3 regions of the Mesorhizobium sp. CAU 1732 genome follow, and region 1 is predicted to be linked to each of the others. Evidence: predicted binding sites of a transcription regulator. Region 1 holds the regulator's gene; each other region holds the start of a gene.

Region 1 (8,160 bases):
GCGAACAGGCGCGGGCTTTCGGCATCGACCAGCAGGTGCTGTCGCAGTTGACCGCCGGCGCGGTCCTCGACGAGCAGGCACGCGAGATGAATCTGGGCTTGTCGCGCGACCGCCTGGCGATCTTGACCGCCGAGGATCCCGCCTTCCGCGGCCCGGACGGCTCGTTCAACCGCCAGCAGTTCGAGTTCGCACTTCGCCAGATCGGCATGCGCCCTCAGGACTACATCAAAAATCGCGAGCAGGTCGCGGTGCGGCAGCAGATCGTGGAAGCGGTTTCCGACGGTCTCGCCGCGCCTGATACATTCCTGCGCGCCGTGTCGCTCTATCGCGGCGAAGACCGGACGGTGGAGTATCTCGTGATCCCGCAGTCCGAGGTAGAGCCGATCGAGGCACCGACCGACGATGCGGTCGCGGCATATTTCGAAGAAAACAAGGCAAGCTACGCCGCCCCCGAATATCGCAAGATTTCCTACGTCAAGCTCGAGCCGGCCGACATCGCGGACCCTTCGGTCGTCACCGATGACCAGGTGCGCGCGTCCTATGAGCAGAACGCAGCGCGTTACACGACCGCCGAGCGTCGCCGCATTGAGCAGATCGTGTTTGCCGACGAAGCAGCGGCGTCAGCCGCGCTGGAAAAGGTTCGCGGCGGAGCCACATTCGAGGACATCGCGGCCGAACAGGGCCGGTCGACCGCCGATCTGCTGCTCGGCACGTTCGACAAGGCTGGCGTGGCCGATCCGGCGATTGCCGAGGCCGCGTTCGCCCTCGAGGCGGACGAAGTCAGCGACGTGGTTCAGGGCGCTTTCGGCTCGATCCTGCTCCGGGTGACCGAGATCACGCCCGAGAGCGTGCGCCCGTTCGAGCAGGTTTCCACGGAGATCCGCGAAGAGATCGCGCTCGATGAAGCCAATCGCATTCTGATGGACGTGTATGACGGATACGAAGATTCCCGCGCATCCGGCGAGAGCATGGCCCAGGCAGCCGAAAAGCAGCGTCTGACGGTCGTGACCGTCGACGCGGTCGATCGCAGCGGCAACACGCCGGACGGCACGACCTTGACCGATCTGCCGCAATCCGCCGCCTTGCTGAGCCAGGCCTTCGAGGCGGAAGCAGGCGTCGAGAACCCGCCGATCAACATCGGGTCGACGGGCTTCGTGTTTTACGAAGTGGACGACGTCACCGCCGCACGAGACCGCACCTTGGACGAGGTCCGCGACCGCGTCGTCGCTGACTGGACCGAGCGTGAGACCGCCACCCGGCTTTCGGCACGTGCAGGCGAACTGCAAAAGCAGATTGCGGACGGCAAGCCGATCGCCGAGGTCGCGACCGAGATCGAACAGGAGTTGCAGACGCGTCGCGGGCTCAAGCGCGACGCGAACGATGCCGCCCTGGGCGAAGCCGGCGTAGCGGCCGTTTTCGGCGTGGCACAAGGTGAGACCGGGATCGTGACGGCTCCGAGCGGCGACGCACAACTGGTGTTCCGGGTGACCGAAGTCGTGCAGCCCATGGATGCCGGCGCCGAATCGATCGCCGAAGACCAGCGGCGTTCCTTTGGCTCGGGTTTTGCTGACGATCTGCTCGACCAGCTCGTCGCGCGGCTGCAGTCGCAATACACCGTGACCGTGGATCGTGGGGCCGTCCAGCAGGCGCTGAGTTTCTAGCGTGCCATGAGCGACTTCAAGACACACATCGCGACAGTCGCCAACGGAACGCCCCTCACCTTCGAGGAGGCACGCGAGGCCTTCGACATCATGATGTCGGGTGATGCCACGCCGAGCCAGATCGGCGGTTTCCTGATGGCGCTGCGAACGCGCGGCGAAACCGTCGACGAAATCTCCGGCGCGGTCGCGACGATGCGCGCCAAGATGCTTCGCGTCAGGGCGCCGGCGAACGCGATCGACATCGTCGGCACGGGCGGTGACGCTTCGGGCTCCTACAACGTCTCGACCTGCGCTGCCTTCATCGTGGCAGGTGCGGGCGTTCCCGTGGCGAAGCACGGCAACCGTGCCTTGTCGTCAAAGTCGGGTGCGGCCGATACGCTGATCGCCCTGGGTATCGACATCGAGATTTCCCCCGATCACATCTCGACCTGTATCGAGGAAGCGGGTGTCGGCTTCATGTTCGCGCCCGCCCATCATTCGGCCATGCGCCATGTCGGCCCGTCCCGCGTCGAACTCGGCACGCGCACGATCTTCAACCTGCTTGGTCCGCTCTCCAATCCGGCCGGCGTTTCGCGCCAACTGGTCGGTGTCTTCGCGCCGCAATGGGTCGAGCCGATCGCGCATGTTCTCAAGGGGCTCGGCTCCGAATCGATCTGGGTCGTCCATGGCGATGGCCTCGACGAGATGACCACAGCGGGCACGACGAAGGTCGCAGCGCTTGAGAATGGCGAGGTTCGCACCTTCGAAATCGCGCCGGAGGATGTCGGTCTTGCCAGGGCGAGGCCGGAGGATTTGAAAGGCGGCGACGCGCAGCACAATGCGCGCGCCCTGCGTGCCGTCCTGTCGGGCGAGCGAAACGCCTACCGCGACATCGCAATCCTCAACGCGGCGGGTGCCCTCGTCGTATCGGGCACGGTCGCGACGCTCCCGGACGGCATCGCCATGGCCACGCAGTCGATCGACAGCGCGTCTGCTCTTGCGGCGCTGGATAGGCTGGTTCACGTTTCCAACCGAAAGGGGAAGCCGCAATGACGGACATTCTCCAGAAGATCGAAGTCTACAAGCGCGACGAAATCGCCGCGGCAAAGGCGGCGGTGCCGCTTTCCGAGCTCAAGGCGCGCAGCCGCGACGTCGATGCGCCGAGGGGCTTTCGTAAGGCGATCCAGGCCAAGCAGGCGGTCGGAGACTTTGCGCTCATCGCCGAGATCAAGAAGGCGAGCCCCTCCAAGGGCCTCATCCGCGCCGATTTCGATCCGCCGTCACTCGCCCGCGCCTATGAAGCCGGGGGCGCGGCCTGCCTTTCCGTCCTGACCGACACGCCATCGTTCCAGGGCGCACCGGAATTCCTCACCCACGCACGCGCGGCGACCGCCATGCCCGTGCTGCGCAAGGACTTCATGTTCGAGACCTATCAGGTCCATGAAGCGCGCAGTTGGGGTGCTGACGCGATCCTGATCATCATGGCGAGCCTATCGGATGACGACGCGCGGGCCCTGGAAGGCGAAGCGCACGACCTCGGCATGGACGTGCTGATCGAGGTGCATGACGAGGCGGAGATGGAGCGCGCCCTAAAACTCGCCTCACCCCTCATCGGCATCAACAACCGCAACCTGCGAACGTTTGAAGTAGGCCTCGAGACATCGGAACGTCTGGCGCAACTCGTGCCCGACGAGCGCCTCATCGTCGGCGAAAGCGGCATCTTCACGCATGCCGACTGCAATCGCCTGTCGAATTCTGGCATCTCCTGCTTCCTCGTCGGCGAGAGCCTGATGCGGCAGGCCGATGTGACACTTGCGACCCGCACGCTTCTCGGCATCGAACAGCGCAGCGCGGCAGGCTGACACCCGATGAGCGGTTCCGGCCTCACACATCTGGGTGCATCGGGCGAAGCCAACATGGTGGATGTCGGCGCCAAGGCCGAGACCGAGCGTACCGCGATCGCGGAAGGCGCGGTGGTCATGAAAGCGGAGACGCTGCGCATGATCCTCGATGGCGACGCCAAGAAGGGGGACGTTCTGGGCACCGCGCGCATCGCCGGCATCATGGCGGCCAAGCGCACGCACGAGCTGATTCCGCTTTGCCATCCGCTTCTGCTCACGAAGGTTTCCGTCGATATCGAGCCTGACGCCACGCTGCCCGGCCTGCGCGTGCGCGCGCTGGCCCGTGTGACCGGCAAAACCGGTGTGGAGATGGAAGCGCTCACGGCCGCATCCGTCGCCTGCCTCACGATCTACGACATGGCCAAGGCCGCCGATCGTGGAATGACGATCACCGGAATCCGCGTTGTCGAGAAGAGCGGCGGCAAATCCGGCGATTACCGCGCCGCGGAGGCCTGAGTTGGCTGGTCTGCTGCCCGTCGACGATGCGCTGGCGCAACTCCTGCGCGACGCCGGTCCGCTTGGCGCGGAAGATGTCGCAATCGCCGAAGCCTCCGGTCGCGTTTTGGCCTCGGCCATCGCCGCAAGACGAACGCAACCGCCCTTCCCCGCCTCGGCGATGGACGGCTATGCGGTGCGTGGGCAAGACATCGAGACCATACCGGCAAAGCTCAACGTGATCGGCGAATCGATCGCCGGCAAGCGCTTCGACGGCACGGTCGGCCCCGGCGAGGCCGTGCGCATCTTTACCGGCGCACCGATTCCAAATGGCGCCGACACGGTTCTCCTTCAGGAAGATGCCAAGGGTGTCGGCAACCAGACCATCGAGGCGCTGGAAGCGACGCCAAAGGGCAGACACATCCGCCGCGAAGGCCTCGACTTCATCACCGGCGAGCCACTCTTGAGCGCTGGCCGCCTGCTCGATCCGGCCGCACTTTCGCTCGCCGCGGCCGCCAACCATGCGATGCTGCCGGTTGTGCGCAAACCGCTGGTCGCGATCATCGCCACCGGCACGGAGCTTGTCGCACCGGGTGACAATCCCGGCCCGGACCAGATCGTCGCGTCCAACAGCTATGGCGTCGCCGCGATCGCGCGCAACGCCGGCGCGCAAATCCTCGACCTCGGCATCGTCCCCGACGATCGCGCGCAGATCGCCGCCTCCATGGATCGCGCACGCGCCGCGCGCGCCGACATCGTCGTCACGCTGGGCGGCGCGTCTGTCGGTGACCACGACCTCGTCCGCGACGTGCTTGCCGGCCAGGGAATGCAGCTTGAGTTCTGGAAGATCGCCATGCGTCCGGGCAAGCCGCTGATGTTCGGGCGCTTCGATGACACGCGGGTGCTGGGTCTGCCGGGCAACCCTGTCTCGAGCATGGTTTGTGCCTATGTCTTCCTCGTGCCGCTGGTGGCTGCCCTCGCCGGCCGCTCTACCGCCAACCGATTGCGCTCAGCCCGTCTCGGATCGCCCATGAAAGCCAACGATCACCGACAGGATTACGTGCGGGCGCATGTCGAGGACCGTGATGGCGAACTCACCGCGACCCCCTTCGGCACGCAGGATTCGTCGATGCTCAAGACGCTCGCCGCATCGAATGCGCTGATCGTCAGAGAGCCGGGAGCAGCCGCGGCCGAGCCTGGCGATGCTTGCCGCGTCATGCTGCTAAGCTGAACAAAGCATCAACGAATTCATTAAAATTAAACGTGTTGCGGAACACAACTGGAACAGATAGTGTTTGTTCTGGTTTTGTTTTTGGATCGATTCCCAAGGGGCGAGCGATGCTGACGCGCAAGCAACACGAACTGCTTCTCTTCATCCATGAGCGGTTGAAGGAGACGGGAATCCCCCCTTCTTTCGACGAAATGAAGGAAGCGCTCGATCTGGCGTCCAAATCCGGCATCCACCGTCTCATCACCGCTCTCGAGGAACGGGGCTTCATCAGGCGTCTTCCCAACAGGGCGCGCGCGCTGGAGGTTCTGCGGCTTCCCGATTCGATTGCTCCGGGCCTGAATGCGGCGAAGAAGTTTTCACCGAGCGTCATCCAGGGCAGCCTCGGCAGGGCGCCTGAGCGCTCCCGCCTGCATACCCATAGCAATGACGACGACACTCCGGCGTCCGTATCGATCCCGGTCATGGGGCGGATCGCGGCCGGCGTTCCGATCGACGCGATCCAGCACAAGACGCATTCGATCAGCGTACCGCCGGAAATGCTGTCCGGTGGCGAGCACTATGCGCTCGAGGTCAAAGGCGACTCGATGATCGAGGCCGGCATCTTCGACGGCGACACGGTCATCATCAAGGATGGCCAGACGGCCAGTCCGGGCGATATCGTCGTTGCGCTCGTCGATGACGAGGAAGCGACCCTCAAGCGGTTCCGTCGAAAGGGCGCGTCGATCGCGCTGGAAGCCGCCAATCCGGCTTACGAAACACGCATCTTCGGACCGGACCGCATCAAGGTTCAGGGCAAACTCGTCGGCCTGATCCGCCGCTATTGAAGGCAGACGGCGCGCCCGGCCTCTAATCCCGCCGGTCATTGGCTTCGGCGGGATTTTCGCGCTGGTAGGGCGGCATGCCGCGCGCTGCGCGCGAGAACTGGCGATGATGGTGCCACGCGCGGTACGGTTCCCTGATCGCGTAGCGGGGCGTGGGGCGCAGGCCATTTGCGGGAAACGAGAACTCGACGCTGCCATGGCGCGCGAGGTCGCGTTTGGTAATGACCAGCACTGCCGCGTTTTCGCACGGATCGCCGGCGGTGGCGTCGTCGATGATGATGACGGTTGCTTCGCCGCAGACACCTGCCGCGTCATTTTCGGTCGCCGCATAGGCCACAACGCCCCCGCTTCCGTGCCGCGCGATGCACAAGCCCTCGTCGTTGCAGATGAAGCCCGAGGCGTGCTCCGCTTGTGATCCCGCGGCAGTGCCGGGTCGGACGATCTCCGTGGCTGCAAAAGCTCGCATCCAGTTGTCCATCGTAAATGCGCGCGGACGCGGGCGATTGACGGCGACGCGGCCATCCTCGAGCCGCATGGCGACGAGACTGCCATCTTCGGAGATGATGACATCCGGCACATCCCGCATGAAAAGCATGAATGCGGCGATTGCCAGAAGCGGCGCGGCAGCCCACCGCATCACCCCATCCGTCATCGTCAGAAATGCGAGTGCAAGCGTCGTGATCAGCACGGCGCCCAGCGGAATCGCGCCGGTCATGTCGAATACGGATCGCTCAGCCAGCCAGATCGCGACCGCATTCATCGCGGCGATGCCGAGCCCCATCAATTGCAGCGCTGGCCCTTCCAGGCCGAACGGCATGAGGATCGATGCGATGACCGCCATCGGCATGACGATCACCGAGACGAACGGCATTGCAGCCAGGTTCGCCACCAGACCGAGCGGGGCGACCTGCTGGAAATGCCATGCGGTGAAAAGCGCCGTCGCAAGGCCGGCGACGACGGACGTCATCGAGAGCCCCGCCGCGTAGATTCCGCTCGCCCGCAGGACGGAGGCGACAGGCGACCGCCGCGGCGGAGGTCCGCTGGCCGGCTTTCCCTGTCGGTATTCCGTCCACGCAGCATAGGAGGCAACGAGCGCGGCAGTTGCCGCAAACGACATCTGGAAACTCGGGCCGACGACTTCATGCGGCGCGATCAAAAGGATGATGATCGCCGAGATCGCAAGGTTTCGCATGGTCAGCGCCGCGCGGTCCACCATCACAGCAAGCAGCATGACCGCCAGCATGATGAAGCTTCGTTGTGCAGCGACATCCGCGCCCGACATCACGAGGTAGAATGCGGTCGCCGACAGCGCCACAAACGCGGCGTATTTCTTCACCGGGTGCCGCGACGAGAAGGCCGGAACAAGCGCGAAGCAGCATCGCATGCCGACCATGAGCGTTCCCGCCACGAGCGCCATGTGAAGCCCCGAGATCGAGATCACATGATAGAGGCCGACGACGCGAAGCGCTTCGTTGATGTCCTCCGGAATGCCCGCACGGACGCCGGTGATGAGGGCTGCCGCGATCTCGCCTTCCGGGCCGCCGATCTGCAATGCGATCCGCCCCGCCATGATGCCGCGCTGCTCTTCGATCCAGGCGCGGACGCGGTCTCCGAACCGAGGTGTTGTGACGATGTCGGCAAGTTCGGGATTGTTGAGAAAGAAGCCGATCGCGCCGATTCCATCGAAATAGCTCTTGAAGGAGAAGTCGTAGCTTTGCGGGCGAACCGGTCCCGAGGGCGGGATCAGGCGAACGAGGCCCGTCATCGTGTCGCCGGGTTTCAGTCCCTCCGGTATTGCGCGCGCGGTGGCGCGGATCCTGTCGGGCGCATAGCGAAGCTCAGGGCGAGCCGTCGAGACGACGTCGAGCGTCAGGCGGAACCGACCGCTGGACTGGTGCTCGATGCGTGCCACCCGTCCTGTTATGCGCGTGGTGATCTCCGCGCCCATCATCGGGGTCAATGCTCGCCACGTCTCGACCTTGGCGGCTCCCATGCCGATAAGGGTCATCAGCGCGGCAAGTGCCGTCAGGCGCATGACGGGCCTGGCAACAGCCATCACCGCGCATCCGGCAGCAAACACTGCGGCCACAACCAGCAAGATTGCGGGCGGCTCACTGGGCATCGTGAAGTAG
Region 2 (8,160 bases), 770 kb from region 1:
TGATCGAGAACACGCCCGCGCAGGAGCACGCAGCCCTGATCGAACATCTGCGCCTGCGCGGCGACCTGACGGCTTCCTTCCTCGTGCGCACGATTGCGCATGGCAAGGTCGATTTTCTCGGCTCCGTCCTGATCGCGCTCTCCGGTCAGTCCGATAGGCGCGTTCGCGCGATCCTCGCTTCAGGCCGCGATGTCGCCGTGATCGCGCTTTTCCGCTCGGCCGGCCTTGCGGACGCGCTGCACCGCGTCTTCCTGCGTGCGCTCAAGGTCTGGCGCGAGGTGGCGAATGGCCGACGCGTCGCCGGCGCGCAGGAGGTGACCTGGCTCATGCTGAAGGAAATCGGCGCAGGTCCCGGCCAGGCCGGTCCCGCGGAGCGCGACCGCGAGGCAGCGGCGCTGATCAAGTCGATCCATCTCGAAGTTCTTCGCGACAACGCGCGCGGCCATGCTTTGGCCATCGCCGCGGCCTAATTCTTCGACAGTTCACGCTTGGATGCGCTGTGTGAGTAATTTGGCTCACTGATCGTGAAACATTTACGCCAGTTGCGGGTTTTACACGTGGTGCCTACGGCCGCATGATGCCGCCTGACGCCCCGGCGGTTGAAGACCGCCACGGAGGTATCAATGACAATGAAATTGAGCATGCCAGTCGTGGTGAACAATGGCTTTGCCGGCCCGCGCGAGATGCGCTCGCTCGGCGAGATTGCCTCTTTTCTCGACACTTGGCCGGCCGAACGCCGCGGCCCTATATTTTCAACCGCTCAACGGTCATGCCGTGCGGCCATGGAAGGCCATCTGTCGGTGGAGAAGGCGCGGCAGTGCTTCGTCCAGTTCGCCCGCCTGACGAACATTCTGGTGCCTGCCGTCGAGCCGATCGCATTCCCGAAATCGCCTTCGGCCGGTTCTCGACTGGCACAGTAGACGATCTGATCGGCTGCGGTCCGATCAGATATCGAGTTCGTCGACAAACTCGGCATGTTCCTGGATGAATCGGAAGCGCGCTTCGGGCTTGGTGCCCATCAGCGCGTCGACAGAGGCTTTCGTGCCCGCCTCGTCATCCACGCTCACATCGACACGCAGAAGCGTGCGCTTCTTCGGATCCATGGTCGTTTCCTTCAACTGCGACGCCATCATCTCGCCGAGACCCTTGAACCGCCCAAGCTCGACCTTGCCGCGTCCGGTGAACTCGGTCTTCAGGAGCTGATCCTTGTGGGCGTCGTCGCGCGCATACATCACCTTGCCGCCCTGGCTGATGCGGTAAAGCGGCGGCACAGCCATGTAGAGATGGCCGTTACGGATAAGGTTCGGCATTTCCTGATAGAAGAACGTGATCAGCAGCGATGCGATGTGCGCGCCGTCCACGTCGGCGTCGGTCATGATGATCACGCGGTCATAGCGCAAATCTTCATCGCGATATTTCGACCGCGTACCCGCGCCGAGCGCCTGAATGAGATCGGAGATCTGCTGGTTGGCGGCAAGCTTGTCGCTGCCGGCGCTCGCCACGTTCAGAATCTTGCCGCGAAGGGGCAGGATGGCCTGGCTCGCGCGGTCGCGCGCCTGCTTGGCCGAGCCGCCGGCCGAATCGCCCTCGACGATGAAGAGTTCCGCACCTTGCGCGGCACTCTGCGTGCAGTCCGCCAGCTTGCCCGGCAGGCGCAGCTTGCGCACCGCCGACTTGCGGCTGACTTCCTTTTCCTGGCGTCGGCGAACGCGTTCGTCAGCGCGCGCGATCACCCATTCGAGCAGCTTCGATGCTTCCTGCGGATTGTCGGCGAGCCAATGATCGAACGGATCGCGGATCGCGCTTTCCACGATGCGCTGCGCCTCGACGGTCGCCAGACGGTCCTTGGTCTGGCCGACGAATTCGGGCTCGCGGATGAACACGGAGAGCATGCCTGCCGCCGAGATCATCACGTCTTCGCCGGTCACGATCGAGGCGCGCTTGTTGCCGGTGAGGTCGGCATAGGCCTTGAGCCCGCGGGTCAACACGTTGCGGAAGCCCATCTCGTGGGTGCCGCCTTCTCCGGTGGGGATCGTGTTGCAGTAGGAATTGATGAAGCCGTCGCCGCCGAACCATGTCACGGCCCATTCCATCGAGCCGTGGCCGCCCTGCTTCTCGCTCTTTCCCGCGAAGATTTCGCGCGTCACCTGGAAGTCGGAGCCGAGAGAGGCTGCCAGATAGTCCTTCAGGCCGCCGGGAAAATGGAAGACGGCCTTGGCGGGCGTCTCGTCCTTCTCGCCGATCAGGGCCGGATCGCACGACCAGCGGATTTCGACGCCGCCGAAGAGGTAGGCCTTCGAGCGCGTCATCTTGTAGAGGCGGGCCGGCTCGAATTTCGCCGACTTTCCGAAGATGTCCGCGTCGGGGTGGAAGCGTACCCGCGTTCCGCGCCGGTTGTGCACTTCGCCGAGCGCTTCGAGCGGGCCCTGCGGCACGCCGCGCGAGAACCGCTGGCGATAGAGCTGGCGGCCGCGCGCGACCTCGACTTCGAGCACGTCGGACAGTGCGTTCACCACCGAGACGCCGACGCCGTGCAGACCGCCCGACGTCTCGTAGACCTTGCTGTCGAACTTTCCGCCTGCGTGAAGCGTCGTCATGATCACTTCGAGCGCGGATTTGTCCTTGAATTTGGGATGAGGGTCGATCGGGATGCCGCGCCCATTGTCGCTCACGGTCAGGAAGCCGTCAGCAGACAGTTCGACGTCGATGAAAGTGGCATGGCCGGCCACCGCCTCGTCCATCGAGTTGTCGATCACCTCGGCGAAGAGGTGGTGCAGCGCCTTTTCATCGGTGCCGCCGATATACATTCCGGGGCGGCGCCTGACGGGTTCCAGCCCTTCCAGCACCTCGATGTCGGCTGCGCTGTAGCCTTCGCTGCCATCCTTCGGCTGGGGCTTGGCGCGCGCGGCCTGCACCAGCGGGTCGATAGGCCGCGCCGGCGTGGCGGGTCGTGCCGCCTGCGCGGGAACTGAGGTCGGAATGCCCGAAAAGAGGTCGTTTGCGTCGTCCATGATGCCCGTTGTTGAGTGAGCCCCGAATCGCTTGCGATAGTGCCATGCTTCCATGGCAAAGGCGAACCGGGTTCCTGTTACGTTCAGGTCGTCTCGCTGTCCACCCGTCAGTGCCTACAATTGTCACGATCGGGTTTCCGCATTGCTAACCACCAAGGTGTGTATCTGCGCCCCGATGACCGCCTTACTGGAAAACTGCTTGGATTTCCGCGTCCGGAGCGCGACACCCGTCCTGGTCTTCCAGAAGATAGGTATTCTCCAACATTGCTATAAGAATGAAGACTATACGCTGAGCGAATTGCCCCCTGACTTGGCTGGATCTTCGATGCTTGATTTTACGTCACTCCTGCTGGCTACCGCCATCTCAGGGTTCTGCCTGAGCCTGACGATGCTGGCGTTTCGCATATCGTCACGCAGCGGCGACTACATGATCACATGGTCGATCGGCCTTCTGATCATCGTCAGCCACATCATGGCGTACTGGATCTACGTCAATCATCCGAACGTGTGGCTCGGCTCCTACGTGGCGGTGTCGCTGCCTACCGGGGTCGCGACGATCTACGCTTCCGCGCGTCAGTTCGCCTTCGGCACGAAGCCTTTCAAGCCTGCGCTGCTGATCGCCGTCCCCTATCTCGCCATTGTTCTGCCGTTGCTGGCGGCGGGCTATGACGGCACGGCGCTGATGGTGCAGAACGCCACGGTTGGCATGCTCTTCGTCCTGTGCAGCCACATTTATTTCAACGCCAGACACGAGGCGCCGTTCTCCATGAGCGCGTTGTCGGCGCTCTATGTTCTGCTGGGCATGTCGTTCGGATTGTGCGGAGCGGTGCTGCTGTTTGGCGGCGAATGGCGCATAGGGCGCGCTCCGGACAATTTCGCCGAGCGCGTGAACATTGTTGTTGCCGTCGTCTGCATGACGGCGATCGGCGCGCTGTCCGTGACGGTCGACCAGGCACGGCTTGCCCGCAAGCATCGCATCGACGCCATGACGGACCCGTTGACCGGCCTCCTGAACAGGCGCGCACTGTTTCAGGCATTTGGCGGAAAGGTGCTCGGTTCCCAACATGCCGCCGTCGTCTTCGACCTCGACCACTTCAAGCGCGTGAACGACGACTACGGCCATGCCTGCGGCGACGAGGTGATCCGCATGTTTGCGGACATCCTGCGCGACGCCGTGCGCAATCGCGAGACGGCGGCACGTCTGGGCGGCGAGGAATTCGTGCTGATCCTGTCGGAAACCACGCCCGATCACGCGCGGATGGCGGCCGAACGGATTGCATCGGCGTTCTCCGCGAGGGTCATCACCACGCCGCAAGGCGAACTGCGCTGCACGGTCAGCGCCGGCATCGGCTTCCCCGGGCCGTCAGGCGCCAGCTTCGAAGAGGTGCTGTCGCGCGCCGACGCGGAACTTTACGAAGCCAAACGCGCGGGCCGCAACCGCGTCGAAGCCGGCGAACTGCGCTTGGCAGGGTGAGGGTGATTGATGGCGCTTGACGCCATCAGGCGTCGCTGACATAACAGCCATCATGAAGGCGCGACTGATCGTTCGGGAGCGTGTCGTCTACCTGGATGGCACATTCGTCGAAATGGTGGTGTGGCAGGTGCCTACTCCGGTGCCGCCCACACAGCACAGCTTCAAATATCGGTTGGTCTACATCGTCGATGGCAGACGCGTGCTCGGTTATGACAATGAGCGCGGCAAGGGAGATCATCGACATCGTATGGGCGCTGAAGAACCCTATGTGTTCACGACGATCGACGCTCTGCTGGAGCAGTTCGTCCGGGACGTCGAAGCGATGAGGAGCTGCACATGAAGAAACAGATCGTTGTCGGCGGCAGTCTGCGCGATGCAGCCAGCCGCGTTTCCCAGGCATGGCGGCAGGCGGCGCGCGGCGAAGCGGTTCAGGCCGAGGACAGCGTCACGTTCCTGTCGTGGGCGGCCCTGGCATCTGTAATGACGGAGAAGCGCTACGAAATGCTGCGCCATCTGCATCGGCATCCCACGCCCAGCATTCGCGCGCTGTCTCGCGATCTCGGCCGCGACTTCAAGCGCGTCCACGAGGATGTGACCGCGCTTGAAGCAATTGGTCTCATCGAACGCGAGGACGGTATGCTCCGCGCGGACTATGACGAAATCCGCGCGGCAATCCTCATGGACGCCTGACCTCGATCGGCAATCAGCTCGCCAGTGCTTCCACCGGCGGGCACGAGCAGACGAGATTGCGGTCGCCGCCCACATTGTCGATGCGTGATACCGGCGGCCAGTATTTCGACGCGAAATCCGTCTCGCCGGCCGGGAAGGCCGCGACCGAGCGCGGATAGGGGTGGTTCCACGCATCACCCATCGTCTCGGCTGCGGTGTGCGGCGCGTTGATCAGCGGATTGTCGTCCTTGGGCCACGTGCCGTCGGCGACCTTCGCTGTCTCTTCGGCAATGCCGATCATCGCCTCGCAGAAGCGGTCCAGCTCGCGCTTCGGCTCGCTTTCGGTCGGCTCGACCATCAGCGTACCGGCGACTGGCCATGACATGGTCGGCGCGTGGAAACCGTAGTCGATCAACCGCTTGGCGATGTCCTCGACGCCGATGCCGCCACGCTCCTTCAAAACCCGCGTGTCGAGAATGCACTCATGCGCGACGCGCCCGTTGCGGCCGGCATACAGCACGGGATAGTGCGCCTTGAGCCGTTCAGCGACGTAGTTGGCTGACAGGATCGCGGTCTCGGTCGCACGCTTGAGGCCCGATGCGCCCATCATGCGGATATACATCCATGTGATCGGGAGGATCGACGCGGAGCCGTAGGGGGCTGCCGCCACCGCATGTTTCGTGCCGCCTGCAACGTGTCCCGGCAGGAACGGCGCGAGGTGCGTCTTGACGCCGATCGGGCCGATGCCCGGTCCGCCGCCGCCATGGGGAATGCAGAACGTCTTGTGCAGGTTCATGTGGCAGACATCCGCGCCGAGATCACCCGGACGCGCGAGGCCTACCAGCGCGTTCAGGTTCGCGCCGTCGAGATAGACCTGTCCGCCATGCTGATGAACGGTCGCGCAGATATCGCGCACGCCTTCCTCGAACACACCGTGCGTCGAGGGATAGGTGATCATCAACGCTGCGAGACGGTCCGAATACTGCTCGGCTTTCGCTTTCAGATCGTCGACGTCAATGTCGCCGGCCTCGGTGCATTTGACCACGACCACGCCCATGCCCGCCATCGCGGCACTCGCCGGGTTGGTGCCGTGCGCGGAGGAGGGGATGAGGCAGACGGTGCGCTGCGTATCGCCCCGCTCGAGGTGATAACGGCGGATGGCCAGCAGCCCGGCATATTCGCCCTGGCTGCCGGCATTCGGCTGGAGCGACACGGCATCGAAACCCGTGATCTCGCCCAGCCAGGCTTCCAGATCGCCGATCATGGCGCGATAGCCGTCCGCGTGAGCTACGGGCGCGAGCGGATGCATGGAGCCAACCGTCGACCAACTCACCGGCATCATTTCGGCCGCGGCGTTGAGCTTCATCGTGCACGAGCCGAGCGGAATCATCGCGCGGTCGAGTGCAAGATCCTTGTCCGCAAGCTTGCGCAGGAGGCGCATCATCTCCGTCTCGGAGCGATTCTCGTGAAAGACCGGCTGCGACAGGAAGTTTTTCGCGTCGCGCGGTTCGCCGGGCAGGGAGGCGGAGGCCTCGCCCGGAATCGAAGCTCCGAACAGACCCGCGATCGTTTCCAGATCGGCTTCGGTCGATGTCTCGTCGAAGGTGACGCCGATATGCGCCTCGTCGATGACACGCAGCAGCAGCCCGGCTTCCTCGGCCTTGGCGGCGATCGCTTTCGCCTTGCCCGGAACCGTCGCAGTCACCGTGTCGAAGATGGCCGTGCCGGCGATCTCGATGCCGGCCGCCTGCACCCCCGCGGCCAGCCTTGCCGCCAGCCGGTTCACACGCCGCGCGATCGCCTGCAATCCCTGAGGCCCATGCCAGATCGCGTAGGCGGTCGCCATGTTGGCGAGCAACGCCTGCGCGGTGCAGATGTTGGAGGTCGCCTTGTCCCGGCGGATGTGCTGCTCGCGGGTTTGCAGCGCCAATCGATATCCCTGCCTGCCATGCGCATCGGTCGACTGACCCACCAGCCGTCCGGGCATCAGACGCGTGAGCTTGTCCGCGACCGCGCAATAGGCGGCATGCGGACCGCCATAGCCCATCGGCACGCCGAAGCGCTGCATCGAGCCGACCGCGATATCGGCGCCGAGCGACGCCGGCGTCTGCGTGATCGTGAGCGCCAGCGGATCGCCGACGAAGATGACGATCGCACCGGCGGCGCGGGCCGCGGCGATGGTCGCCGTGTGGTCGCCGTAGACGCCATGCGTATCCGGCCACGGGATGATGACCGCAGCCGTGTTGTCGCCGATCTCGTCGCAGCCGATGCGGATGTCGAGCGGCTCGGCGCGGGTCTGCACGACGTCCAGCGTCTGGGCGTGCAGCGCGCCGGCGACCATCACGTCGCTGCGCTTGTCGCGGTGGTGGCGCACAGCGATGCCGATCGCCTCGGCCACCGCCGTCGCCTCGTCCAGCAGCGAAGCGGATGCAACCGGCAGGCCGGTCAATTCGCTCACCAGCGTCTGGAAGTTGAACAGCATCTCCAGCCGGCCCTGGCTGATCTCCGACTGGTAGGGCGTGTAGGCCGTGTACCAAGCGGGGTTCTCGAAGAGATTGCGCTGGATGACCGGCGGCACATGCACGCCGTGATAGCCCGCGCCGATAAAACTTTTCTTCACGACATTGCGGTTCATCGTGGCCGAAAGTTCGGCGAGCGCTTCCGCCTCGCTGGCGGGTTTGGGCAGGTCCAGCGGGCGATCGAGCCGGATCGACTTCGGCACGGCCTGGCTGATCAGCGTTTCGATCGAGGGGACGCCGAGCGCGGCCAGCATGGTGCGCACGTCATGCGCGCCGGGGCCGATATGGCGGTCAGCGAAGTGAATGGTCGTGTCCGTCATCGCATGCTCCTCAACCGATATGGGCCTTGTAGCCCGCCTCATCCATCAGCCCTTCGAGCTGGGCTTCATCGGCGAGCTTCATCTTCCACAGCCAGCCCTCGGACGTCGCAGAGGAGTTCACCAGCGCGGGATCGGACGACAGCGCGTCGTTGGCGGCCGTGATCTCG
Region 3 (8,160 bases), 1.3 Mb from region 1:
GGCGTCTCGAGTGCCGCAAGCCGTTCTTCGACCGGCGCTTCGCGTTCGAGCTTTATGACCGTCTCGACGTTTGAATCCGCGACATTCATTTCCCCTGCACCAGCCGCTGGAGCGACTGCCACCGGGCTCGGGCGCGTCGCGAAGAACGCGCCGCCATGGGCGTGCGGCTGATACCAGATCGCATTGGCGGCGACATAGGCGAACGCCACCGCAAAGGCGGTCGTGCCGCCCACGGCGAAGCGGTGTTTGGCGAGGAACGCGCCGATTCCGCCCTCGTCCTCGTACCGGTTCTCCGGTTTGCGCCGCTTAGGCGATTTTGCGGAGCGCGATGCCATTCCTGTCCCCTGCCTTGCCTTCGTTCGCCGGAACCGAAATCCCGACGATGTCGTCATTCTGCATCACCGTATCGGCTGTCGGCAGACCGATCATCACGGTCGTGCCAAGCCCCGGTGCGCTTTCGATGCTCATCGTGCCGCCATGCAGCCGGACGAGACCCTTTACGAGCGAGAGCCCGAGCCCCGTGCCCTGGAACTGGCGCGTGTAGTCGTTCTGCACCTGCATGAACGGCTGGCCGAGACGCTCGAGATCGTCGCCGGATATGCCGATGCCGGTGTCGTTCACGAAGATGCGGATCGTGTCCGCCTTGCGTGTCGCATTGACGGTGACGCTGCCGCCTTCCGGCGTGAACTTGATCGCGTTCGAGACCAGGTTCAGCAGGATTTGCTGCACGGCCCGCGGGTCGCCATGGACCTCGCCCAGATCGCGCGGAAGCCTTGCGGCCAGATTGACCTGCTTGGCGGTAGCCTGCGGCTCCAGCATTGCACAGCACAGGTCGAGCGCCGGCTGGAGATCGAACGATTCCGCGTGGATTTGATAGGAGCCGGATTCGATCTTCGAGACGTCCAGAATGGCGTTCACGACCGAGAGCAGATGGTTGCCGGCCTCGCGAATGATGCTGACATGCTCGACCTGCTTGGGCGCGAGGTCGCCGGAGATTTCCCGATGCAGCAGCATGTCGGAAAATCCGATGATCGCATTGAGCGGCGTGCGCAGTTCGTGGCTGACTGCCGCGAGGAAACGCCCTTTCGCCACCTCGGTCGCGCCGGCCTTGTCGAGCGCCTCGGCCAATGCATCGCGCAGAGCCGCTGTCGCGCTTCCATCGCGCAGCAGCAGGACCGCTCCGCCGTCCACGGAAACGAATTCCGCCTCGAATGGCGCATAAAAGCCGGCGCCGTCCGTCGACATGGGCATCCTGACCCGGACGTCGCAACGCTGCGGCTCGCCGTCTTCACGGACGCGCGCCGCCGCACACAGGAATGCGACCCTGTCTGCAACATGGATGCGGTCGAACAGGCCGGACCCCAGCAGCAGGTCAGGCTCCAGGCGGAGAATGTCCTTAGCCTGCGACGATGCCGTCTCGACGTCGGTGCCCTTGTTCAGACGAAAGACGACCGCGTCGAACGCATGTTCGGGCAGGTTGGCTTGAGCATCGGCTGCCGTGGCATCCTTGCTCGCCTCGCTTCCGGCCCAACGCGCAAACAGCGTGGCACCGTAGAGCACCGGCGAAATCCATTGCCATGCGCTCGCCTCGCCTGCCGGCAACCCATTTGCCAACGCGAATGCCGCGGCGAAGAGAACCGCGACGCCGCCGGCGACACCCGCCACCTTGCGCGAGCGCGTGATCCAGTAGGCTTCGAGCGGGATCGCGGCGACCAGAAGGGCAAGCGGTCCGCTCGCGCCGCCTGAAAGCTGGACGCCCATGCCGACGACGAGAGACGAGAGTATGAGAGCCGCGACGCCGCCGATGCGCATCTCGCCATTGCGCGACACGAGAAGAGCCATGAGCCAGCCGATCCCGAAGGTCGCGCACAGCGCACCGAGCGCGATAGCCGCGCCGAACGCGGGAACCATGGTCTGGGCGATCGCCGCGGCAAGCACGAACGGACCGGCGAGAAGCACGCAGATAAGCCTGCGATGCTGCACGCGGTCGGCGGCGTTCACCGAGGGGTGTACCAGGCGCTCGCATCCTGCGGTCATCCCGGCCAACCAGTCACCAGCTCTGGTCGCTTCTGAACTCAACTCAACGCACTCACACAACGTCCGCTTGGCGGATCGATTTCTTTGATCCAGACCCTCTCATTCGCGGTTTAAGGAATGAATAAACGAGCGGGTCCGCTACCCCCATCTGGGCACGCAATCGGGGGATAGAAGCGGCCGGAAGGCGTGCAATTGCCGCCATGGTAAACAGAGGGTAAGAGCCGGCAACGATCGGATTGGTCGGCCACCGGCGACGACCCGGACGCGGGAAATCTCGATAAATCAAGTCTTTTCAGTCACTTGCCGATTCACCCGTCATCGCAATCCCGCCCCGGACTTCAATTAAACTTTGAATCAAATCCCGATAGCTCCAATTCGACTCAATCTTGCGCCAAATTCGATTCGTCTCTGCAAGCGACCTTTTGCATCCCTCGCGCATTATCGGCACATGAAGCGGGCTGGGGAGCAGACGTCCGCTCAAGTATCGAGGGTGTGGCAATGGGTTTTCTGATCAAATCCGCGTTCTGGCTTTCACTGGTGCTGCTGCTGATTCCGTTCGGCGGCAGTACGGCGGACGGCGAGCGGACCGTCGGTCCTGTCGAGGCGTTCTTCGCCGCCAAGGCGGCGATCGGCGACATGGCCGGCATCTGCGAGCGTCAGCCCCATGTGTGCGAGATCGGTCGGTCCGCGTTCACGACGATCGGCATCCGCGCAAAGGAAGGCGCACGCCTCGCCTATGGCGTGCTTGATGAGCAGTTCGGCGAAACGGCAGCGACGCAGGAGCCGATCCACACCGGTTCCGTCGAGTTGCCGCAGGACGTGGTCCTGCCGGTCGCGGACGTCGCGCCGCAGGCTCAATAGCGTCCGGTTCGCGAACTGCGCCGCTTTTGAAGGTGACTGCGAGGCGGGCAGACACTATATGCGCAATCATGAGCGCCACGATCGAAGCCATCCGCGAAGACTTCACCTTCCTCGACGATTGGGAAGAGCGGTATCGCTATATCATCGAGCTCGGCGGCGACCTTGCCCCCTATCCTGAAACGGCCCGCGACGAGGCCCACAAGGTGCGCGGCTGCGTGAGCCAGGTCTGGCTCCACACCACACGCGGCTCCGGAGACGATCCGGCCCTGAGCTTCCTCGGCGATTCGGATGCCCATATCGTCAAAGGTCTGGTCGCGATCGTCCTCGCGCTCTATTCCGGCCGAAAAGCCTCTGAAATCGCGCAGACCGACGCCGAAGGCACGCTGCGGGATCTCGGCCTCGACGAGCACCTCACGCCGCAGCGCGCGAACGGGCTCCGCTCGATGATCCGCCGCATCCGCGACGAGGCGGAAGCGGCGCTGTCATCCGCGACGGCCGGCTGACATATGGCTGCCTAGCCCAAACTCGGTCGGTAGTCCGCCGTCCCCCAATGCAGGATCGCATCCGCCTTGCGTGTGGTCTTGCGCGGCGGCTCATAGTGGCGCGCGAGAACGCCGAGAGCAGATTTGAGGATCAGCTTCGCCGAGCGCGCCGGCCAATGACGTTCCGTCTCCACGCGCTCAAGCCCCTTCAGGAAGCAGCAGACGTCGATCAGCACGCCGGACAGTTCCGGGCCGACTGCATCGATCGCATGCTCGACCCGTAACCGCGCGGAGAGTGCCGCATCCGTCAGGTCGGCAATGCCGTTCCTGTCGCCTGAGCCCCGCCCCGTGGCACTCACCGCGCCCCAATTGACGCCCATGCGGGGCATGATCTGCCCGCGGCTGTAGTCGGCGCGCAGCCGCTCGCCTGCATCGAACTCGCGCAGGCTCAGAAACGGCGAACCCTGTTTCGTGCGGTAACGCCGCAAAAGGCCCAGCGGCGATTCCGCCGCGTTGACGGTCACGGTCTCACGGCCGCTGGCCGTCTCCATCACCACAGCCTCGCGCTCCTGATGCTGGGCCTAGAATGCGTGGACGGGAGCCGCCTCGCGCCTGGCTGCGGAGACGCCAAGCTGGGTCAGGCGAAGCTGCGCTCCGTCGATGACGACGAGCCCCCTCCTGGCCAAATCATCAAGCACCTCGCTCGCAACGCCGATGACGCCCCGGTCCGCTCCATCCAGCAGGACGCGTTCGCGATTTGCCGCGCCGCGTATCGTCGCCTCGCCCTTTGCAAGAAATCGAATGCTGCGCGTTGCCGCCTTGTCCTGGTTCATGATTCCGCACCTCAATCCCGATCCATTCGGCCGAAGACGGCGAGAACCACGCGTTCCATCATCGCGACGATGCTGTCGAACTCGGCATCGTCCCGCAAATCCTCGATCTGGTGGCACGCATAGAGGACCGTCGTGCGGTCGCGCCCGAACCCCTCGCCCACGTCGCGCATCGAAATGCCAAGCGTCACATGCGCGACATACATGCCGACCTGGCGCACCCGGCTGATGTCGAGTGTCGATCGGCCCGGTTGCCGCACATCCCGCCCGCTTACGTTGAAAAGCGCCGACGTAATGTCGATCACGCCATCGCAGACGGTCGCGGCACGATCGCGCCGCGAGAGCTTTAAAAGATCGACCGCGTAGGAGACCGTTTCAATCCCGGTGTTCGCAATCGGCTCATCTTTCGTTTCCAGCGCTGTTGCCCGCAAGACCTCACCCCTCGTTCGTAGGAATAAATTCTTATATCGAGAGCGCGCCGGCATGTGAACAAAAACAGAACATTATCAGGCGAAGTTTTCACCAGGATATTGTTTTCGTTTGGATTTTTGTTTTTTTCACAGGACCGGAGGGGCAATTTTATCCACGCACCTTCAGGCCCGGCGCACCATCGAGCGACAACAGCTTGATGGAAGGAGCACGGTTTGGGTATCAGGGAAGAGGCGCACCAGTTCCGGCTGCGCAAGAATGACGAGACGCATCGCGCGGGCGAAACCGCGGCGTTGTTCGTCCTCGGCCGTATCGATCGCGATGCGGCGCTGTCGGCATCCGGGGAGGACGCAAAGCGTGTTCGCGTCAAGCTCGAGCGGTTGATCGAGCGCGAGCGCCTTCGCGGCATGCGCCGGCACTGGAGCTACGACCTCAATCGGCACATCGCGCTCAAGCAGGCGCTCGATCGCATCAAGGCATCGAGCAATCCCTGATCCGCCCCGACACGGCACGCGCGAAAAAGGCGGCGTCCCGGTGGGACACCGCCTTCATCTATCGTCTGGCCGCAACCGAAGACGGTCGCGTCAGCATTGAATTCATTAAAGCATGATTGTCGGGCGGCTACCGGACCACTTTGCGCTTTCGGCCCAGGCCCATCTTCTTCGCAAGCTGCGAGCGCGCAGCCGCGTAGTTCGGAGCGACCATGGGATAGCTCGCATCGAGGCCCCACTTCTCGCGATACTGATCAGGCGTCAGGCCGTAATGCGTCATCAGGTGGCGCTTCAGCGACTTGAACTTTTTGCCGTCCTCGAGGCAGATGATATAGTCCTCGTGAACCGACTTCTTCGGGTTCACCGCAGGCTTCTGCTTGTCGGCCGGTGCCTGCTCGGGAGCACCACCAACGCGGCCGAGCGCAGCATGCACATCTGCGATCAGATTTGGTAGTTCACCAGCAGGAACGGGATTGTTGCTGACATAAGCTGCGACCACATCTGCGGTCAGCTCTATCAGCATATCGTCATTTTTAGCGGGAGTTTCAGTCATGTCCATGTTTTGGCCCCAGTACGTTGCAAGTTAGTCATTTCGGGGCAGAATCTGCGCCCTGAACGTAACGCTTGGGCGCTTGTGTGCCGCACCTTCGATTCGCGCTACTGCCGCATATGTGAGCCTGCTCTTAAGACAAGTCAATTCAATATTCGACCATTCTCCAAATAGTTAGTGACTATGCAGTATAGATAAGTATTTTGCTCTTAATGGACGCTCGAAATTCAATCGGTTTGTACAATCTGTGATCGTGCATCGCCGGCGCCGCAACCTGGCGCGCATGCATTGTGCCCTCCCCCTGCAATGATAGTGGAATCACCGCTCAAATCTAAAGAGGCCACGAATCACCCGGCATAGATGATCGGTCCGTGTGACTGCCTACAACGTCGCGCATGACATCTCTTGTGCTGCGCTCATCCTTACCGATATTCGCATGATCCGACGGCTCGACATGCTGGGCCTCCGCCACTTCGTTCGCCACTTCAGACTCATCAGCAAGGCTACTTCACTTCATGTCCAGAACCAGCACATTTCCCGCTTTGTCCGCCCCCACGACGGATCGCAGGCCGCATGTCGACGTCAACCACGGCATCGAGCGGACGGACGACTACGCCTGGCTGCGCGCGGACAACTGGCAGGACATGTTCAAGGATCCCGCGTTGCTCGACCCGGCGATCCGGTCTCATCTCGAAGCCGAGAACACCTATCAGCAGGCATTGATGGCCGATACGGCTGCGCTGCAGAAGACGTTGTTCGCCGAGATGAAGGGCCGGATCAAGGAGGACGATTCCAGCGTTCCCATGAAAGACGGCGATTTCGCCTATGGCATGTCGTACCGGGTCGGCGGCGAGCAACCCCGCTTCATCCGCACGCCCCGCGACGGCGGAGACGAAGACATGCTTCTGGACGGCGACAAGGAGGCGGAAGGGACTGCCTATTTCCGCATCGGCAGCGTCGATCATTCGGCTGACCACAAGCGCCTTCTCTGGGGGTATGACGACAAGGGCTCGGAATTCTACACGCTGATGGTACGCGACATCGCGAGCGGCAACGACCTCGAAGACCGCGTCAGCGATACGGGCGGCTCGGGCGAGTGGGATGCGAGCGGAAAAGGCTTCTTCTACACCCGCCTCGACGCCAACCACCGGCCCTCGAAGACCTTCCACCACACGATCGGCCAGCCGGTCTCGCAGGACCGGCTCGTCTATGAGGAAACCGATCCCGGTTTCTTCACCAGCATCGGCGGCACGCGCCTCAACGACTGGATCATGATCGCCATCAACGATCACGAGACGACGGAGTACCGCGTCATCCCCGCAGACCGTCCCGACGCCCAGCCGGTTCTGGTCAAGGCGCGCGAGGAAGGCATCCAGTACGATCTGGAGGAAGGCGGCGACGTTTTCTTCATCCTGACCAATTCGGGCGGCGCGAAGGATTTCCGCATCATGACCGCGCCGGTCGCCGATCCGCGCGAGGAGAACTGGCAGGAACTCGTGCCCCACGAGCCCGGCCGCCTGATCCTCTCGATCATCGGTTTCCGCGATTTTCTCGTACGCCTGGAGCGCAAGGACGGGCTGCCGCGCATCGTGGTGCGCGAGCGCGCCAGCGGTGACGAGCATGTCGTCGCCTTCGAGGAGGAGGCCTACTCGCTCGGCCTTGCCGGATCCTACGAATATGACACCGACATCATCCGCTTTTCCTACTCGTCCATGACGACGCCTGCGCAGGTCTACGACTACGACATGCGCACCCGCGAGCGCGTCCTTCTGAAGACGCAGGAAGTGCCGTCGGGACATGACGCGGACGCCTATGTGACCCGCAGGCTCATGGCTCCGGCGCCCGATGGCGAACTCGTGCCGATCTCCATCCTCTACCGCGCGGATACGCCGCTCGACGGCACCGCGCCATGCCTGCTCTACGGCTATGGCTCCTACGGCATCGCCATTCCGGCCTCGTTCAACACGAACTGCCTGTCTCTCGTCGATCGCGGCTTCATCTACGCCATCGCGCATGTCAGGGGCGGCAAGGACAAGGGCTATGCCTGGTATGATGCCGGCAAGCGGCAGCACAAGGCGAACACCTTCACCGATTTCATCGCGGCGGGCCGTCACCTCGTCGCCGAGGGCATGACCAGCCACGACCGCATCGTCGCGCAAGGTGGTTCCGCCGGCGGCATGCTGATGGGCGCGGTGGCAAACATGGCGCCTGCCGATTTCGGCGGCATCATCGCCGAAGTACCCTTCGTGGACGTGCTTGCGACGATGCTCGACGCGACGTTGCCGCTGACGCCGCCGGAATGGCCGGAGTGGGGCAATCCGCTGGCGTCGGAGGCCGACTACAAGATCATCGCGTCCTACTCGCCTTACGACAACGTCACGGCCCAGGCCTATCCGCCGATCCTCGCGGTCGCCGGACTGACCGATCCCCGCGTCACCTATTGGGAGCCTGCGAAGTGGGTGGCCCGCCTGCGTGAGCGC

The links. The regulator LexA, encoded in region 1, represses DNA repair genes until DNA is damaged. The targets are predictions, from matches to a motif close to TGTTCNNNNTGTGTTCNG.
Region 2: the regulator LexA is predicted to act here: its motif matches at 3,081-3,098, upstream of parE (DNA topoisomerase IV subunit B).
Region 3: the regulator LexA is predicted to act here: its motif matches at 4,696-4,713, upstream of AAFN55_RS07715 (cytoplasmic protein).

What each region holds. Positions count from the first base shown of each region.
Region 1 is NZ_JBDQQR010000001.1:2,874,099-2,882,258, forward strand. It holds gene AAFN55_RS13940 (peptidyl-prolyl cis-trans isomerase) at 1-1,661, shown strand, start outside; gene trpD (anthranilate phosphoribosyltransferase) at 1,668-2,693, shown strand; gene trpC (indole-3-glycerol phosphate synthase TrpC) at 2,690-3,502, shown strand; gene moaC (cyclic pyranopterin monophosphate synthase MoaC) at 3,509-3,997, shown strand; gene glp (gephyrin-like molybdotransferase Glp) at 4,008-5,207, shown strand; gene lexA (transcriptional repressor LexA) at 5,315-6,031, shown strand; gene AAFN55_RS13970 (ComEC/Rec2 family competence protein) at 6,054-8,160, opposite strand, start outside.
Region 2 is NZ_JBDQQR010000001.1:2,099,208-2,107,367, forward strand. It holds gene AAFN55_RS10240 (DUF2336 domain-containing protein) at 1-470, shown strand, start outside; gene AAFN55_RS10245 (DUF982 domain-containing protein) at 624-920, shown strand; gene parE (DNA topoisomerase IV subunit B) at 945-3,011, opposite strand; gene AAFN55_RS10255 (GGDEF domain-containing protein) at 3,337-4,485, shown strand; gene AAFN55_RS10260 (DUF6516 family protein) at 4,538-4,825, shown strand; gene AAFN55_RS10265 (hypothetical protein) at 4,822-5,175, shown strand; gene gcvP (aminomethyl-transferring glycine dehydrogenase) at 5,189-7,993, opposite strand; gene gcvH (glycine cleavage system protein GcvH) at 8,004-8,160, opposite strand, start outside.
Region 3 is NZ_JBDQQR010000001.1:1,578,638-1,586,797, reverse strand. It holds gene AAFN55_RS07750 (peptidoglycan-binding domain-containing protein) at 1-335, opposite strand, end outside; gene AAFN55_RS07745 (PAS domain-containing sensor histidine kinase) at 307-2,037, opposite strand; gene AAFN55_RS07740 (DUF5330 domain-containing protein) at 2,536-2,898, shown strand; gene AAFN55_RS07735 (SufE family protein) at 2,967-3,401, shown strand; gene AAFN55_RS07730 (DUF6456 domain-containing protein) at 3,413-3,931, opposite strand; gene AAFN55_RS07725 (hypothetical protein) at 3,962-4,213, opposite strand; gene AAFN55_RS07720 (helix-turn-helix domain-containing protein) at 4,225-4,641, opposite strand; gene AAFN55_RS07715 (cytoplasmic protein) at 4,855-5,133, shown strand; gene AAFN55_RS07710 (MucR family transcriptional regulator) at 5,261-5,689, opposite strand; gene AAFN55_RS07705 (S9 family peptidase) at 6,196-8,160, shown strand, end outside.